Regions from separate parts of the Aeromonas veronii genome, predicted to be linked through region 1. Evidence: predicted binding sites of a transcription regulator. Region 1 holds the regulator's gene; the other holds the start of a gene.
What was found. Region 1 encodes sigma-54, which starts transcription at its own class of promoters, with help from an activator protein. Its sites were predicted from a motif close to TGGCACNGTTTTNGCTT; they were not measured.
Positions count from the first base shown of each region.

Region 1 (8,258 bases):
ATTTGGCAGGAAACGGGCATCGAACACGAAGTCTGCATCCTTGGGGATGCCGTACTTGAAGCCGAATGATTCAAACACCAGCACCAGCTCGTTCTCTTTCTTGCCGAGCACCCGGGTTTTGATGAGCTCGCTGAGATCGTGAATGCTGAGGTTGGTGGTGTCGATGCGCAGGTCGGCACTGGAAGAGAGGGGCGCCAGCAGGTGGGTCTCCTCCCGGATGGCCTCGTCCAGCGACAGCTTGTTGCGAGAGAGGGGGTGCAACCGGCGACTCTCGCCATAGCGTTTGAGCAGGGTAGTGTTGTCGGCGTCGAAGAAGAAGCTGGAGAATTCCACCCGCCCCTCGCTGCGTACCTGGGCCAGCAGATTCTCCAGCCGATCCTGCTCGGTGGGCAGGTTGCGCACGTCGATGCTGACCGCCAGCTTGTCATACTGGCTCTCCACCGAGACGATCAACTGGGGCAACAGATTGACCGGCAGATTGTCTACGCAGTAATACCCCAGATCTTCCAGCACCCGCAGGGCTACCGTCTTGCCGGAGCCCGAGCGACCGCTTACCACGATTAATTGCATCTTGTCCCCCCACGCCAACCTGGCTGTGCCTTGTCCGGCATCAGGCCGAGGTCATGATCTGATAGAGTTCTTCGTCACTGGTCGCCTGGCGCAACTGGCGGCAGACGGCCTTGTCACCCAACTTGGATGCCATCAGGGAAAGGGTCTTGAGATGCTGCTTGCACTCGCTTTCCGGCACCAGCAATGCAAAGAGCAGGTCAACCGGTTGATTGTCAATCGAGTCGAAAGGGATGGGTTCGGAGAAGGTCATCAGCACAGCCGTCGGCGCAAAGGCATCGTCAATGCGGCCATGCGGAATGGCAATACCGGCACCGATCCCGGTACTGCCCATTTTTTCCCGCGCCAGCAGGCTTTCAAACAACACCTGACGGGAGGTGCCGAGGCGCTCTGCGGCCAGTTCACTGATGATCTCGAGAGCGCGTTTCTTGCTGGTACAGGGGACCGCACTCTTGGTGCAGTCCCGACTCAGTATGTGTTCAAGTTGCATAGTTATTTTTGATTTAATTTATCTTTGTGCTTGATGATCTGTCTGTCCAGTTTATCAAGCAGGGTATCAATCGCAGCATACATGTCGGCATGCTCCGAGTTGGCGAACACCTCACCGCCGCTGACATGCAGCTTGGCTTCGGCAATCTGGTTCAGTTTTTCGACGCTCAACACCACATGGACGTTGTTGATATGGTCAAAGTGACGCTCGAGTTTGGCAAATTTGTTGTTCACATAATCACGCAGAGCTTCGGTAATCTCGACATGGTGTCCGGTCAGGTTAATTTGCATAACGTCTTCCTTTTGTTTGCCTAAACCAGGCGTTTGCGCTGATTGGATGGCGGGATCAACAAGGATTCACGGTACTTTGCGATCGTGCGTCTCGCCACCATAATACCCTGTTCGGCCAGCAAATCCGCGATCTTGCTATCACTAAGCGGCTTGGCGGGGTTTTCCGCCGTCACCAGCTTCTTGATCAAGGCGCGAATAGCGGTCGATGAGCACTCTCCTCCTCCTTCCGTATTCACGTGACTGGAGAAAAAAAACTTCAGTTCAAAGATGCCACGGGGCGTATGCATGTACTTCTGGGTCGTCACCCGCGAGATGGTCGATTCATGCATCTCCACCGCCTCGGCGATGTCATTGAGCACCATGGGTTTCATGGCTTCTTCCCCGTATTCGAAGAAGCCCTGCTGCTGCTCGACGATGCAGCTGGCCACCTTGAGCAGGGTGTCGTTACGACTCTCCAGACTCTTGATGAACCACTTCGCCTCCTGCAGGTGGGAGCGGATGAACTGGGTATCCGTGCTGCTGCGCGCGTTGCGGGCCATGGCCGCATAGGTCTCGTTGACGCGAATGCGCGGCGCCGAATCCGGGTTGAGCTCCACCACCCACTTGCTGCCTTTCTTGACCACGGACACATCCGGGATCACGTATTGGGATTCGCTCTGGATGACGCCGTTGCCGGGTCTGGGTTCCAGCTGCTGGATAAGGTCCAGCACCTCCTTGAGGTCGCTCTCCTTGAGCCGGGTCTTGCGCGCCAGGGTGCGATAGTCACGATTGCCAAGCAGATCCATGTGCTCGCTGATCACTTCCCGTGCCTCGTTGAGCCAGGGCAGATCGGAGGGATACTGGCCAAGCTGGATCAGCAGGCACTCCTGCACGGAGCGGGCGGCGATGCCGAGCGGATCGAAATGCTGCACCCGCTTGAGCACGGCCTCGACCTCATCCAGTTCCACTTCTACCTCGTCACTGCTGACTGCAGCCTGAATATCCTCGAGAGAAACCGTCAGATAACCGGATTCGTCGATGGCATCGATGATGGCGAGGGCGATGGCGGCATCCAGATCGCTGAACGGCGTCAGCCGCATCTGCCACAACAGATAGTCCTGCAGGTTCTCGGTGGTTTCCCCCTGATAGACGCTCTCCTCTCCATCGTGGATGGGGCCGGCGCTCTGGGCCGTCCCGGCGGAGTAGACCTCGTCCCAGGTGGTATCGACGGGCAGCTCGTCCGGCATCTTGTCCTGCGCCATGGCGTCACTGGAATCCAGCTGACTGGCATCGGCCACTTCGACCGGACTGGTTTCCTGCGCCTCGCTCTCCTCTTGCTCCAGCAAGGGGTTGTTGTCGAGCGCTTGCTGAATTTCCTGCTGGAGTTCCAGCGTGGAAAGCTGGAGCAGACGAATCGCTTGTTGTAATTGTGGCGTCATGGTCAGGGACTGACCGAGACGCAACTGTAATGTCGGCTTCATCTACGTCGGGATATCCTTATGTTCAGCGAGGCAGTCACCTAACAAAAATGAGGGAATGCCCCCTTACTATAGACTGAATTGATCGCCCAAATAGACGCGCTTGACCTGCTCATCGGCGAGGATATCCACCGGTGCGCCCTCGGCAATCATCTTGCCGTGGCTGACAATATAGGCCTTCTCACACACATCCAGGGTCTCGCGAACGTTGTGATCGGTGATCAGCACACCCAGCCCACGTTCCTTCAGATGCTGGATGATCTTTTTGATATCGATGACAGAAATGGGATCAACCCCTGCAAAAGGCTCATCCAGCAGAATAAATCTCGGCTCTGCCGCCAGCGCCCGGGCGATCTCGACCCGGCGGCGCTCCCCCCCTGACAGGCTCTGACCCAGGCTGTCACGGATGTGGGTGATGTTGAACTCTTCCAGCAGTTGCTCGACCTTGTCCTCCCGCTCCTCGCTGCTCAGTCCCTTGCGGGTCTGCATGACCCCCATCAGGTTGTCGAACACCGACAGACGGCGGAAGATGGAGGCTTCCTGAGGCAGGTAACCGATGCCGTTGCGCGCACGGATGTGCATGGGCTGCAGGCTGATATCCTGATCGTCGATGGTGATGAGCCCGGCATCCCGCTGCACCAGCCCCACTATCATGTAGAAGGAGGTGGTCTTGCCAGCTCCGTTCGGGCCAAGCAGCCCCACGATCTGGCCGGTGCCCACTTCCAGGCTGACGTCACTGACCACCATGCGACGCTTGTAGCTCTTCTGCAAGCCCACTGCTTTTAACACTGCCATGACTGTTGTTTCCTACTTCTTCTGTTCGGCGGGCTTGTCGAAATTCTCGACCTGATCCGGCAGGAACACCGTCTTGACGCGCTGGGTCGGCCCCTTGCTCTCGGCGATCATCTTCTGTTTGACGATGTCGTAGCGGATGAGGTCGCCATTGACCTGGCTGTCTTCCTGCTTGAGCTGGCCGTTGCCGGTGATGGTCACCAGACGGTTCTTCAGCTCGTAACGGATGCTGTTGCCATGGGCGTTGACCGGCTTGCCGTTGTCCAGGATCTGGAAGAAGGTGGCCGGGCTGCCATAGGCGGTCATCACCTCGGCACCCTTCTCGCCGGAGCGGATCACCACCACCTTGTCGGCCTTAATCTTGATGGTGCCCTGGGTGATGATGACGTCTTCGCTGAAGGTGACACGGTTGTCCTGCATCTCGGCCACCTGCTTGACCGCGTCCACATAGACCTTTTCGGTGAAGTCGGACTCTTTGGCGTTGGCCGCGCCGCACAGCAGCAGGGCCACGAGGACCAGATTAGCGTTTTTCATTGAAATAAATGGCATGGCCTTTATCCAGTAATTCGAAATATTTACGTTCCAGGTGACCCTTGAGGCCTACGCCCTCGGTCTGGAATTCCTGGCCCTGAATGCGGATGTGCTGGTTGCTTCTCACGTCCTGAGTCACCATGTCCATCTCCAGATACTGGGTATCCATGCTGGAGATGAAGGAGGTCGGCAACAGGCCATCCAGATGCACCTTGTCCCGCAGGATCACGTTGTCATCGGTATTGAGTACGCCGGTCTCCGCCGTCACCTTCCACTCGGCCTCACCCTTGTCGTCGTACAGGTAGATGACCGGCTTGTTGAAGGTCGCCTGCTCGAGGATCTGGAAATACTCGGCAAACTCCGACTCCAGCCGCTCGGTCCGCTTGCCCTGCTCGTCAAAGCGGGTGGTGACCAGATTCCTGGCGGTGAAATCGGGCTGATAATTCTCTACCTTGGTGGTGGAATCCGGGGCCAAGTCGATGTCACCCAGCTGCCAGGCAGCCAATGCCGCCAGGAAAAGCAGGAAGAACAGAATAGTCTGCTTCATCGCGACGCCTCGGGCAACTCATCGGCGAGCCCCTGGGCTTGCAGGATCAGATCGCACACCTCCCGCACCGCCCCGACGCCCCCCCCCAGCCGGGTGACCAGGTCGGCACAGGCCAATACCCGCGGGTGAGCATCTGCCACTGCGATGCCGAGGCCGCAGGCCTGCATCACCGGCAGATCGATGGTGTCATCCCCCATATAGGCCGCCTGGGAGGCATCGAGCCCCAGCTTGGCCAGCAGGGCCTCGAAATGGGGCAGCTTCTGATCCGCCCCCTGCACCAGGTGCTGCACCCCCAGGCTCTTCATCCGATCGCTGACGATGCGGGAATTGCGCCCGGTGATGATGGCAATCTCCAGCCCGGCATTGAGCAGGGCACGCATGCCTGCCCCGTCCCGGGTGCAGAAGGTCTTCAGCTCTTCGCCGTTATTTCCCATGTAGATGAAGCCGTTGGAGAGCACCCCGTCCACATCGCACACCAGCAGGCGGATCTGCGCCGCCTTCTCGAACTGGCTGCGCGTCACCGGACCATAGAGGGTCGGTACATCTTGCATCAAATCACCCCGGCTTTCAGCAGGTCGTGCATGTTGAAGGCACCCAGCGGCCGCCGCTCCCCATCCACCACCAGCAATCCGTTAATCTTTCTGGTTTCCATCAGCTTGACGGCCTCGGCCGCCATCATCTCTGGCCCTACGGTAACACAGTTGACCGTCATCACCTTGGCGATAGAGGTGTGATGGATGTCCACCTGCAAATCCAGGATCCGGCGCAGGTCGCCATCGGTGAAGAGACCGGCCAGCTGGCCCAGCTCATCCACCACCGCCGTCATGCCGAGCCCCTTGCGGCTCACTTCCAGCAGGGCCTGGCTGATGGTGGCATCGATCCCGACCTTGGGCAACAGCTCGCCACCGTGCATCAGATCGCCGACCCGCAGCAGCAGCCGCTTGCCGAGGGAACCGCCCGGATGAGACAGCGCGAAGTCGTCGGCGGTGAAGCCGCGGGCCTCCAGCAAGGCCACCGCCAGGGCATCTCCCATCACCAGGGTCGCCGTGGTGCTGGACGTGGGGGCCAGACCGAGGGGGCAGGCCTCCTGCTCGACCCGGATGCACAGGTGCACGTTGGCTTCCTTGGCCATGGTCGAGGCCGGGTTGCCGGTCATGCAGATGAGCGGGATGCCGCGACGCTTGAGTACCGGCAGCAGGGCCAGGATCTCGTCACTCTCGCCGGAGTTGGAGATGGCGATGATGAGATCCCCGGCGGAGATCATCCCGAGATCGCCGTGGCTGGCCTCACCCGGGTGCAGGAAGAAGGCGGGCGTGCCCGTGCTGGCCAGGGTCGCGGCTATCTTGTTGCCCACATGGCCCGACTTGCCCATGCCGGTGACCACTATCTTGCCGCCGCAGCGCAGCACCATCTCGCACGCCTTCACGAAGTGCTCGTCGAGGTACTGGTAGAGTCCATCAATCGCTTGTTTTTCAATGTCCAGCACCGCACGGGCACTGCGACGAAAATCGAACAGTTCAGACACTTTTTCAGACTTTACAGACATAAAGGCACGGCTCCGGACCGAAATTTGCTGCGGGATTATAAAAAAGTCTGCCGAGATAAGCGAATCGGATGCGGGGTACCCACTTGCTGACGCACCTTGTTACATAAAACTGTCGCGTTTTTGGGGCGGATCTGCGCTCAATAGTTGTTCCTTGATGTTGCTTAGACCTAGACTAGCCCATAAAATTCGCTCTTCTTTTATACCGGATGGACAATTGTTTGAACAATGACCTGATCACCATCTCCGACCTGACTTTCAGCCACGGAGACAGGCTGCTGTATGACGGGATCAATCTGACCATTCCCCGTGGCAAGGTCACCGCCGTCATGGGGCCGAGCGGCATCGGCAAGACCACCTTGCTGCGGCTGATCGGTGGCCAGTTGAAACCGGAATCGGGTCATATCCTGTTTGACGGGGAGGACATCCCCACCCTCTCCCGCTCCCGTCTCTACGAGGTGCGCAAGCGGATGAGCATGTTGTTCCAGAGTGGCGCCCTGTTCACCGGCATGACGGTGTTCGACAACGTGGCGTTTCCATTGCGGGAGCATTCCGGCCTGCCGGAGGAGCTGATCCACACCATCGTCATGATGAAGCTGCAGGCGGTGGGACTGCGTGGCGCCGCCAAACTGATGCCTTCCGAGCTTTCCGGTGGCATGGCCCGTCGCGCCGCCCTGGCCCGTGCCATCGCCCTGGATCCGGATCTCATCATGTATGACGAGCCCTTCGTGGGTCAGGATCCCATCACCATGGCGGTGCTGGTCAAGCTGATCAAGGAGCTGAACAATGCCCTCGGCATCACCTCCGTCATCGTCACCCACGACGTGAAAGAGGTGCTCGGTATCGCTGACTACGCCTATATCATCGCCAACCGCAAGGTGGTGGCGCACGGCACCCCGGCGCAGCTGCGCGAGGAACGCAATCCCGAGGTCGAGCAGTTCCTGCGTGGATTGCCTGACGGTCCTGTCCCGTTTCATTTTCCGGCAGGCGACCTGCTACAGGATCTGTGATGTTGATAAGCCAAGTAAGCAAGTTGGGCCGGGTCGGTGTGCACTTCATCAGCGCCATCGGCCGTGCGACTATCATGCTGTTTCATGCCCTGGCCGGTCGCCCCCAGCCACGCAAGCACTTCCCGCTGCTGATCCAGCAGCTCTATGTGGTGGGGGTGCAGTCCGTCGCCATCATTTTGGTGTCCGGCCTCTTCATCGGCATGGTGCTCTCGTTGCAGGGCTATAACGTATTGAAGGATTTCGGCGCCGAACAGAGTCTGGGGCCCCTGGTCTCTCTCTCGCTGCTGCGGGAACTCGGCCCCGTGGTCACCGCCCTGCTGTTTGCCGGTCGGGCCGGCTCCGCCCTGACTGCCGAGATCGGCCTGATGAAGGCTACCGAACAGCTCTCGAGCCTCGAGATGATGGCAGTGGATCCCCTGCGCCGGGTGGTGGCCCCCCGTTTCTGGGCCGGGGTCATCAGCATGCCGTTGCTGGCCTTCATGTTCAGCCTGATCGGCATCTTCGGTGGCAAACTGGTCGGGGTCGACTTGCTGGGGGTGGACGAGGGCAGTTTCTGGTCCGCCATGCAGGCATCCGTCGACTGGCAGGATGACATCATGCAGGGGGCCATCAAGAGCGTGATCTTCGCGTTGGTCGTCACCTGGATTGCGCTTTTCAATGGCTATGATGCCAAGCCGACCTCGGCCGGGATCAGTCAGGCGACCACCCGAACCGTGGTCCACTCATCCCTGGCCGTGCTCGGTCTGGATTTTATACTCACCGCAGTCATGTTTGGATAAGGTAAAGATGAAGTTCAGCAAAGTAGAATTCCTGGTTGGCGCCTTCATGCTGGCTGGCATCGCAGCCATTCTGGCATTGGCCCTGCAAGTGGCGGGTTTGAGTTTCAAACCGGAAGGAGAGACCTATACCCTGCGCGCCCATTTCGATAATATCGGCGGCCTGAAAGTACGCTCGCCGGTCAAGGTCGGCGGTGTCGTCGTCGGCCGGGTCAGCAGCATCGAGCTGGATGCCAAGACCCAGGTGCCCGTCGT
Region 1 is NZ_CP157875.1:419,388-427,645, reverse strand. Features, by position in the region: gene rapZ (RNase adapter RapZ) at 1-570, opposite strand, end outside; gene ptsN (PTS IIA-like nitrogen regulatory protein PtsN) at 611-1,057, opposite strand; gene hpf (ribosome hibernation promoting factor) at 1,060-1,347, opposite strand; gene ABNP46_RS02055 (RNA polymerase factor sigma-54) at 1,368-2,807, opposite strand; gene lptB (LPS export ABC transporter ATP-binding protein) at 2,874-3,599, opposite strand; gene lptA (lipopolysaccharide transport periplasmic protein LptA) at 3,612-4,130, opposite strand; gene lptC (LPS export ABC transporter periplasmic protein LptC) at 4,117-4,674, opposite strand; gene kdsC (3-deoxy-manno-octulosonate-8-phosphatase KdsC) at 4,671-5,225, opposite strand; gene ABNP46_RS02030 (KpsF/GutQ family sugar-phosphate isomerase) at 5,225-6,220, opposite strand; gene mlaF (phospholipid ABC transporter ATP-binding protein MlaF) at 6,427-7,227, shown strand; gene mlaE (lipid asymmetry maintenance ABC transporter permease subunit MlaE) at 7,227-8,006, shown strand; gene mlaD (outer membrane lipid asymmetry maintenance protein MlaD) at 8,014-8,258, shown strand, end outside.

Region 2 (8,258 bases), 1.7 Mb from region 1:
GGGGGTTCATGATGGGGCCTTCTGCCTCGATGCCACTCACGGGCTGGCTGCGGGTGACCTGTTCACCGGCGGCCTCACCAAACATGGTCAGCATCTCTATCAATTTTGTTTCCACTTCCTGCACCAGCTTGATGACCTTGCGGATCATCTGGCCAGTCAAGTCCTGGAAATCCTGTGCCATCAGAATTTCCGTCAGCAGTTGACGTAACTTATCGGCATCGGACTCCGAAGCCTTAATGAAATCATTCAGTTGATGGCAGAGCGCCTTGAATTGACCCAGTTCCAATTCCCGGCTCATCAAGGCATTCCAATTGGGCATCACCAGCTGGATGTTGTCGTTGAGACGATCGGCGATCGGCAGACTGGCCTCCACCGCATCCATGGTGCGGTTGGCCGCCTTGTCCGTCATGTCGATGACATAGCTCAGGCGCTCCCGGGCATCGGGGATCTCGTGGGTGGCGAGATCCGGGATCCGGGGATCCAGGCGAAAGTCCTGCAAAGAGTTGTGCAACTGGCGGGTCAGCTGCCCTACCTTGTCAAACAGGGTCGCCGCATTGGGGGCACACACATCGGCGAGAATGGTATCGGCCTGTTCAAACTCCTCGCGCTCCAGATGGGCAACCAGCATCCTTGCCTGCTCGAGCGAGATCATGGCACTCGTTTTGGCCTTCATCCCTGCCACTCCTTAGCCGATTCGTTCGAAGATTTTGTCGAGCTTCTCTTTGAGGGTGGCGGCAGTGAACGGCTTGACGATGTAGCCATTGACCCCGGCCTGAGCGGCTTCGATGATCTGCTCGCGCTTGGCTTCGGCAGTGACCATCAGGACCGGCAGGTGCTTGAGTTTGTCATCCAGGCGAATGGCCTTGAGCAGGTCGATGCCCTGCATGCCCGGCATGTTCCAATCGGTGACCACAAACTGGTAGTCGCCATTCTTGAGCATCGGCAGCGCCGTGTTGCCGTCGTCTGCTTCGTGGGTGTTGTTGTATCCCAGGTCACGCAGCAAGTTCTTGATAATCCGGCGCATCGTTGAAAAATCATCGACGATGAGGATTTTCATGTTCTTGTCCAAAATTCCCTCCTAATTAGCCGTCAGGACGGCTCACTTACATGATGCTGAACGTAGCGTTAATGGTGCGGATTATGCCTTAGAGTTGGGTCTCAGTGTAGCCAGTACAACCACTTATAAATTCCAATCTCGCAGGCGCGCCCGCAATCTGTGCATGGCCTGACTGTGGATCTGGCTCACGCGAGACTCGCTCACGCTCAATACTTCACCGATCTCACGCAAGTTCAATTCTTCGTCGTAATACAGCGAAAGCACCAGGGCTTCCCGCTCGGGCAAGCGGGCGATGTGCTCCGCCAGGGCCCCCTGGAAGCGCTCGGCCGCCAAATCGTCGTAACCGCCGTGACTGATGTCATCGGGATGGCCTATCACATCCTCGCTGACCCCCAGATCCTCGATGCCGATGATCTTGCCGCAGGAGACATCCTGCAGCATGGCGTGGTAATCACCGAGGGAGACTCCCATCTGGGAGGCCACTTCCGTATCCCTGGCATCACGGCCGTGGGCCTGTTCCACGTTTTCGATGGCCTCGGCGATGGCGCGACTGTTGCGATGCACCGAACGGGGCACCCAGTCGCCACGGCGGATCTCGTCGAGCATGGCACCGCGGATGCGGATGCCGGCGTAGGTCTCAAAGCTGGCGCCCTTGCTGCCGTCAAAGTTTCGGGAAGCTTCGAGCAGCCCAATCATACCTGCCTGGATCAGGTCATCCAGCAAGACACTGCTTGGCAGGCGAGCCAATAGATGCTGGGCAATCCGTTTCACCAGCGGAGCGTGACGCTCCACCAGCACGTAGGAATCCTGATGACGCAAGTATGCTTGGGCTTTATTCACGGGACTCTTCCTGTGCTATGACCGGCTTTTGCAATAAATTCTCGAGGAAAAACTCGAGGTGACCACCTGGCTGGTTCGGAATGGGCCAGCTCGCCGCCTTGTTGGCCAGGGCGCGAAACGCCAGGGCTGCCGGCGACTTGGGGAAGGCCTCAACGATCAGCTTCTGCTTGCGCACGGCGGCTCGCAGGTTGGTGTCGTAAGGCACGCAGGCCACCAGCTCCAGAGAGGTGTCGAGGAAGCGATCGGTGACCCGGGTCAGCTTGGCGTAGAGTTCCTGCCCTTCGCGCAGGGAACGCACCATGTTCGCCACCACCTTGAAGCGGAACACCCCGTGATCCTTGGAGAGGATCTTGATGAGCGCATAGGCATCGGTGATGGAAGTGGGCTCGTCGCACACCACCACCATGATGTCCTGGGCGGCGCGGGTGAAGCTCAGCACCATGTCGGAGATCCCCGCCGCCGTGTCCACCAGCAGCACGTCCACCTGGGTCTTCATCTCCCCGAAGGCGCGGATGAGCTCGGCGTGTTGTACCGGGGAGAGCTCCACCATGGACTGGGTGCCCGAGGTCGCTGGCACTATCATCATGCCGTAGGGCCCCTCGACGATGATGTCGTCGATGGTGCACTCGCCGGCCAGCACGTGGGAGAGGTTGCGATGCACCCGCAGCCCCAGCATGACGTCGACGTTGGCCAGACCCAGGTCGGCATCCAGCACCATCACCCGCTTGCCCTGGGCGGCCATGGCTCCCGCCACGTTCAGGGTGACGTTGGTCTTGCCCACGCCCCCCTTGCCTCCGGACACGGCGATCACTTTCACTCTATTGTTTTGACGCATTTTGCGCAGACCACTCGCCTGATCCATATACATGTTACTCATAAAACTCCGAATCCTCGGTCTCGCCAAAGCCCGCCCCCCAGAAATAGGGGTCTTCCGCTTCTCGCTCCAGCGAACCCATGGCGGCGCCGACCAGCAGCGCCGCATTGGCAACTTGAATGTCTTCCGGCACCCGTTGTCCATCGGTGATGTAGCTGATGGGCAGGGCATTTTGAATGCAGACGTTGATCACTTCCCCCAGATTCAGGCTCTCGTCGAGCTTGGTCAGGATGCAGCCGGACAGGGGAATGCGCCGGAAGTGATCCACCGCCTCCTGCATCACCCGGCGCTGGGAGGTGGCCGACATGACCAGATAGCTGCGAATCCGCATCTTGGCATTCTTGACCAGGGTATCGAGCTGCTCGGTCAGACGGACATCCCGCTGCCCCACCCCGGCGGTATCGATGAGCACCAGCCGGCGGTTGCGGAACTGGTAGAGCGCATTGGCCAGCTCTTCGGCATCCCGCACCTGGCGCACCGGGCAACCCATGATTCGACCATAGGTCTGCAACTGCTCGTGGGCCCCGATCCGGTAGTTGTCCGTGGTGATGAGTGCCACCTGCTCGGCACCGTACTTCATGGCGAAGCGGGCCGCCAGCTTGGCGATGGTGGTGGTCTTGCCGACCCCGGTCGGGCCGAGCAGGGCCACCGCGCCGCCCTGGCGCAAGATGTCATCTTCGCTGATCTTGAGCTGGGCCGTCAGTACCTCGGCCAGCTGGGCCATGGCCTGATGGATGGGCATGTCTTCCGGGATCAGACCCGCCAGCTGATCGGAGAAGGCGTCATCGAAGCCCATCTTCTTGAGCTCCTTGATGAGCAGGGCCCGCATCGGCTCGCGGCGCTCCACCTCCTGCCACATCAGACCGGAGATCTGGTGCTCCAGCAGCTTGCGGATGCTGGCCATCTCCTTGCGCATCCCTTCCATCTCCTGATCCCGCTGGGGAGCCTGAGCCGGGCGGGACGGGGAAGTGGGACGGGGCCTGGGCTTGGCAGGCTCGGGGGCTGCCCCCCACTGGCCCTGTTCCGCCAGGGTCTTGGGGGCGGCAGTGGCCGACACCAGACCGGCAGACTGATTGCTGTTGCCCCTCTCCCCTGCCGGATTGGCGGGGTTGAGCTTCTGCTGGCGCGCCAGCAGGGCGGCCAGGGTATCGGCATAATATTCGTTCTGCTCCTTGGGAGCCTGGCGCGTCATCTGCTTGCCCGCAGACGAGATATTGACGCTCTCATCGTTCAACTGACGGCGAACCGGCGCATCCTTGGGTCCGGGCACCTGGGACTGGTAGTCGACGGCTGCGACTATCTCCACCCCACCGGTGACCTTCTTGTTGGACATGATGACAGCATCCGGCCCGAGAGTCTCCTTGACCTCGGCCAGCGCAGTACGCATGTCTTTGGCAAAAAACCGCTTAATCTTCACCCGTCATCTCCGCTAACTAGCCTTGTCCTACCGCACTGACGATGCGGATCTGCTTGTCGTCAGGCACTTCCTGATAGGACAGCACGCGTAATCCAGGAATGGCATTCTTGACAAACTTCGCCAGGGTATTGCGCAGTATCCCCGATGTCAGAAGCACGGCCGGTTGGCCTTCCAGTTCTTGTCGTTGAGTGGCTTCCACCAGGGAGCGCTGCATCCGCTCCGCCAGTCCCGGCTCTATGCCGGCGCCATCTCCCCCACCTGCTTGCAGGGATTGATGCAATATACGTTCCAATTCTGGCGACAGGGTGATCACCGGCAGCTCCGGTTCGGGGCCTGCGATCTCCTGCACGATGAGTCTGCGCAGGGCGATACGACAGGCGGCTGTCAGCACTTCCGGATCCGGGCTGCGGGGCGCATATTCCACGAGGGTCTGCAGGATAGTGCGCATATCGCGAATTGGCACGCCTTCATTGAGGAGATTTTGCAGCACCTTGACCAGATTGCCCATGCTGATCACCTCGGGAACCAGACCTTCCACCAGCTTGCTCTGGTGCTTCCCTATCATATCCAGCAGTTGTTGCACTTCGTCATGACCCAACAGCAGCGCCGCATGGTTGGAGAGGATCTGGCTCATGTGGGTGGCGACCACGGTGGCGGCATCCACCACCGTATAGCCCAGGGTCTGGGCCTGGGAGACCTGCTCCTTGGCGACCCAGACCGCCTCCAGCCCGAAGGCGGGGTCCTGGGTGGCGATACCCTGGATCTGGCCAAACACCTGGCCCGGATTGATGGCCATCTCCTTGTCGTGATAGACGGTGGCCTCCCCTGTGCTCACCCCCATCAGGGTGATGCGGTACTGGTTCGGCGCGAGATCCAGGTTGTCCCGGATATGCACGGCAGGCACCAGGAAGCCGAACTCCTGGGAGAGCTTCTTGCGCACCCCCTTGATCCGGTTGAGCAGTTCTCCGCCCTGGCTCTTGTCCACCAGCGGAATAAGCTGGTAACCCACCTCGAGACCGATGACATCCACCGGCATGACGTCATCCCAGCTCAGATCCTTCTGCTCATGAGGCTGATCGGCCGCCTGCGGCAACAACTCGCCACTGGCCGCCTTGGCGGCCCGCAGCTTGTCACGGCGCAGCAGCCACCAGGCGCCGACCGCGGCGATGGCACCGAGGCTCAGGAACGCCAGGTGCGGCATGCCGGGCACTATGCCCATCAACAGCAGGATGCCGGCGGAGATCACCAGCGCCTTGGGGTTTTCGAACAACTGGCCGAGCACCGCCGTGCCCATGTCCTGATCCGTGTTCTGGCGGGTCACAATGATGGCGGCGGCGATGGAGAGCAGCAGCGAGGGGATCTGGGCCACCAGGCCGTCACCGATGGCGAGCAGGGTGTAGACCTGGGCCGCCTCGCTGAAGGTGAGCTGGTGCTGCATCATGCCGATGATGAAACCACCGATGATGTTGATGAAGAGGATCATGATGCCGGCGATGGCATCCCCCTTCACGAATTTGGAGGCACCGTCCATGGAACCGTAAAAGTCCGCTTCCTGGGTCACGTCCTGGCGGCGCTTCTTGGCCTCTTCCTGATTGATGAGGCCGGCGTTGAGATCCGCATCGATGGCCATCTGCTTGCCGGGCATGGCATCCAGGGTGAAGCGGGCGCTCACCTCGGAGATCCGGCCCGCACCCTTGGTGACCACCACGAAGTTGATGATCACCAGGATCATGAAGACGATGATGCCGACCGCATAGTTGCCGCCGATCACCACGTTGCCGAAGGCCTCGATCACGTGGCCGGCAGCCGCGCTGCCGTTGTGGCCTTCCAGCAGCACCACCCGGGTGGAGGCCACGTTGAGGGCCAGACGCAGCAGGGTCGCAATCAGCAGGACGGTGGGGAAGGCGGCAAATTCCAGGGGACGGCGAGTGTAGACGGCCACCAGCAGCACCACGATGGAGAGGGCGATGTTGAAGGAGAACAGGATATCCAGCATCAGGGGCGGAATGGGCAGCACCACCATGCCGAGGGAGGCGAGCACCAGCAGCGGGGTCCCTACCCCCTTGCCAAGCAACCACCTGTACTCTTTTAAACGGCCCAATCCTGCCTTGAATCCCATCGCTGTTCTCGGTTATCGACTGCCAGTTTCCGGATTAAAGCAAACATCAAGCCAACAATTCAAACTGTTGATATGAAAGGATTTTGTTTTGACGCTGTCAGAAGTTCGACGTTGGTGAATCTTTCATCACCGACATAACGCAAACGGGATCGGCAGCTCCATGGTGATGGGGTCGGTCGGCGACCACGGCGGAACGTCTTGAGCGGAGAGACGTAGGCTAGCACTTAGCCCATGGTGGCAAGGCTACTTGCGAAACTCCGGCGGGATCGGCAACTCAGTGGCGATGGGGGTCGGTCGGCGACCACGGCCACGGCGGAACTTCTTGAGCTGATAGACATAGGCCAGCACCTGGGCCACGGCGGCAAACAGCCCCTCCGGGATCTCCTGCCCTATCTCGGTGGCATGGAAGATGGCACGGGTGAGCGGCGGCGAGGCCATGATGGGGATGTCGTACTCGCGGGCGATCTCCCGTATCTTCATCGCCACCTCGTCCGCCCCCTTGGCCAGCACCTTGGGGGCCGCCCCGGGCTTGCTGGCGTCGTATTTGAGCGCCACCGAGTAGTGGGTCGGGTTGGTGATCACCACGTCGGCCTTGGGCACATCCCCCATCATGCGGCGCATCGCCATCTGCATCTGCAACTGGCGGATCTTGCCCTTGACCTCGGGCTTGCCCTCGCTGTCTTTGAACTCGTCTTTTATCTCCTGCTTGGTCATCTTCAACTGGCGGGTGTGGTTCCAGGTCTGGAAGGGCACATCGATGGCGACGATGGGGATGAGGGCGCAACAGAGGATGATGAGCATCCAGAGCAGCAGATCCAGGGCATCGATGATGCCGCCGGGGAAGCCCTCGAGGGAGAGATTCAACAGATGATTGAACTGACTGGAGAGCATCCACCAGGCGAACAGACTAATGAACAGCACTTTTGCGATGGATTTGAGCAGTTCCACCAGGGATTGCACCCCGAACATCCGTTTCAGGCCATTCAAGGGACTGAGCTTGCTCCATTTGGGTAACATCGCCTCGGAGGAGAAGTTCATCCCGCCGAGCAGGGTATTGCCGACAAAGGCAGCGATGGCCACCAGCAGGAACAGCATGCCCAGCGGCTGCACCAGCTCCCATAGCAGGGTCGGCAGCATGACCCCCATGGCATTGGGATCGAAGGCCTGCTCCCGCTCCAGGGTGAAGCCCATGGTGAGCACCTTGATCATGGCCCCCGCCAGGCTCTCCTTGATTATCAGCAGACCGAAGACGGTGGCCAGCAGGACGCTGGCGGTACCCAGCTCCTTGGAACGTGCAATCTGCCCTTTTTCCCGGGCCTGTTGCAGTCGTTTGCCCGTGGGTTGTTCTGTGCGTTCCTGATCGGTATCAGCCATGCTGACCTCCGAGGCAGGTCGTTCCTGGCGGCATGCCGCCCAGACCAACCATCAGGGCGAAGGATATCACCTCGGTACGCTCAGCCATTCTGGCCCCCGAAGCAGCGCACATCGATCAATTCGCAGCTGGTCTCCTGCACCCGCTCCCAGATGGCCTCGAAGTGCCCCATGAAGCCGCCGATGGTGAGCCAGAGGATGAAGAGACCGGACATCATGCTGACCGCAAAGCCGATGCTGAAGATGTTGAGCTGGGGGGCGGCCCGGGTCATGACCCCGAATGCGAAGTTGATGAGCAGCAGCGCGACAATGGCCGACAGCGCCATCACCAGGGAGGCCTGATACATGACCCCGAGGAAGCTCACCAGGCTGCGGATAGCGGGCAGGGAGAGCCCCTGATCCGATACCGGCAGGGTCTCGAAGCTCAGCACCACCATCTTGATCATCAAAAGATGCCCGTCCACCGCCAGAAACACCAGGGTCGCCAGCATCAGGTAGAACTGGCCCACCACTGGGGCGGACTGGCCGTTCATGGGGTCCACCAGGGTGGCGAAGCCCAGACTGGTCTGCATGGCGATCA
Region 2 is NZ_CP157875.1:3,261,184-3,269,441, forward strand. Features, by position in the region: gene ABNP46_RS14970 (protein phosphatase CheZ) at 1-673, opposite strand, end outside; gene cheY (chemotaxis response regulator CheY) at 686-1,057, opposite strand; gene ABNP46_RS14980 (RNA polymerase sigma factor FliA) at 1,181-1,897, opposite strand; gene ABNP46_RS14985 (MinD/ParA family protein) at 1,890-2,765, opposite strand; gene flhF (flagellar biosynthesis protein FlhF) at 2,767-4,188, opposite strand; gene flhA (flagellar biosynthesis protein FlhA) at 4,205-6,307, opposite strand; gene flhB (flagellar biosynthesis protein FlhB) at 6,551-7,681, opposite strand; gene fliR (flagellar biosynthetic protein FliR) at 7,762-8,258, opposite strand, start outside.
Region 2: the regulator sigma-54 is predicted to act here: its motif matches at 6,345-6,361, upstream of flhA (flagellar biosynthesis protein FlhA).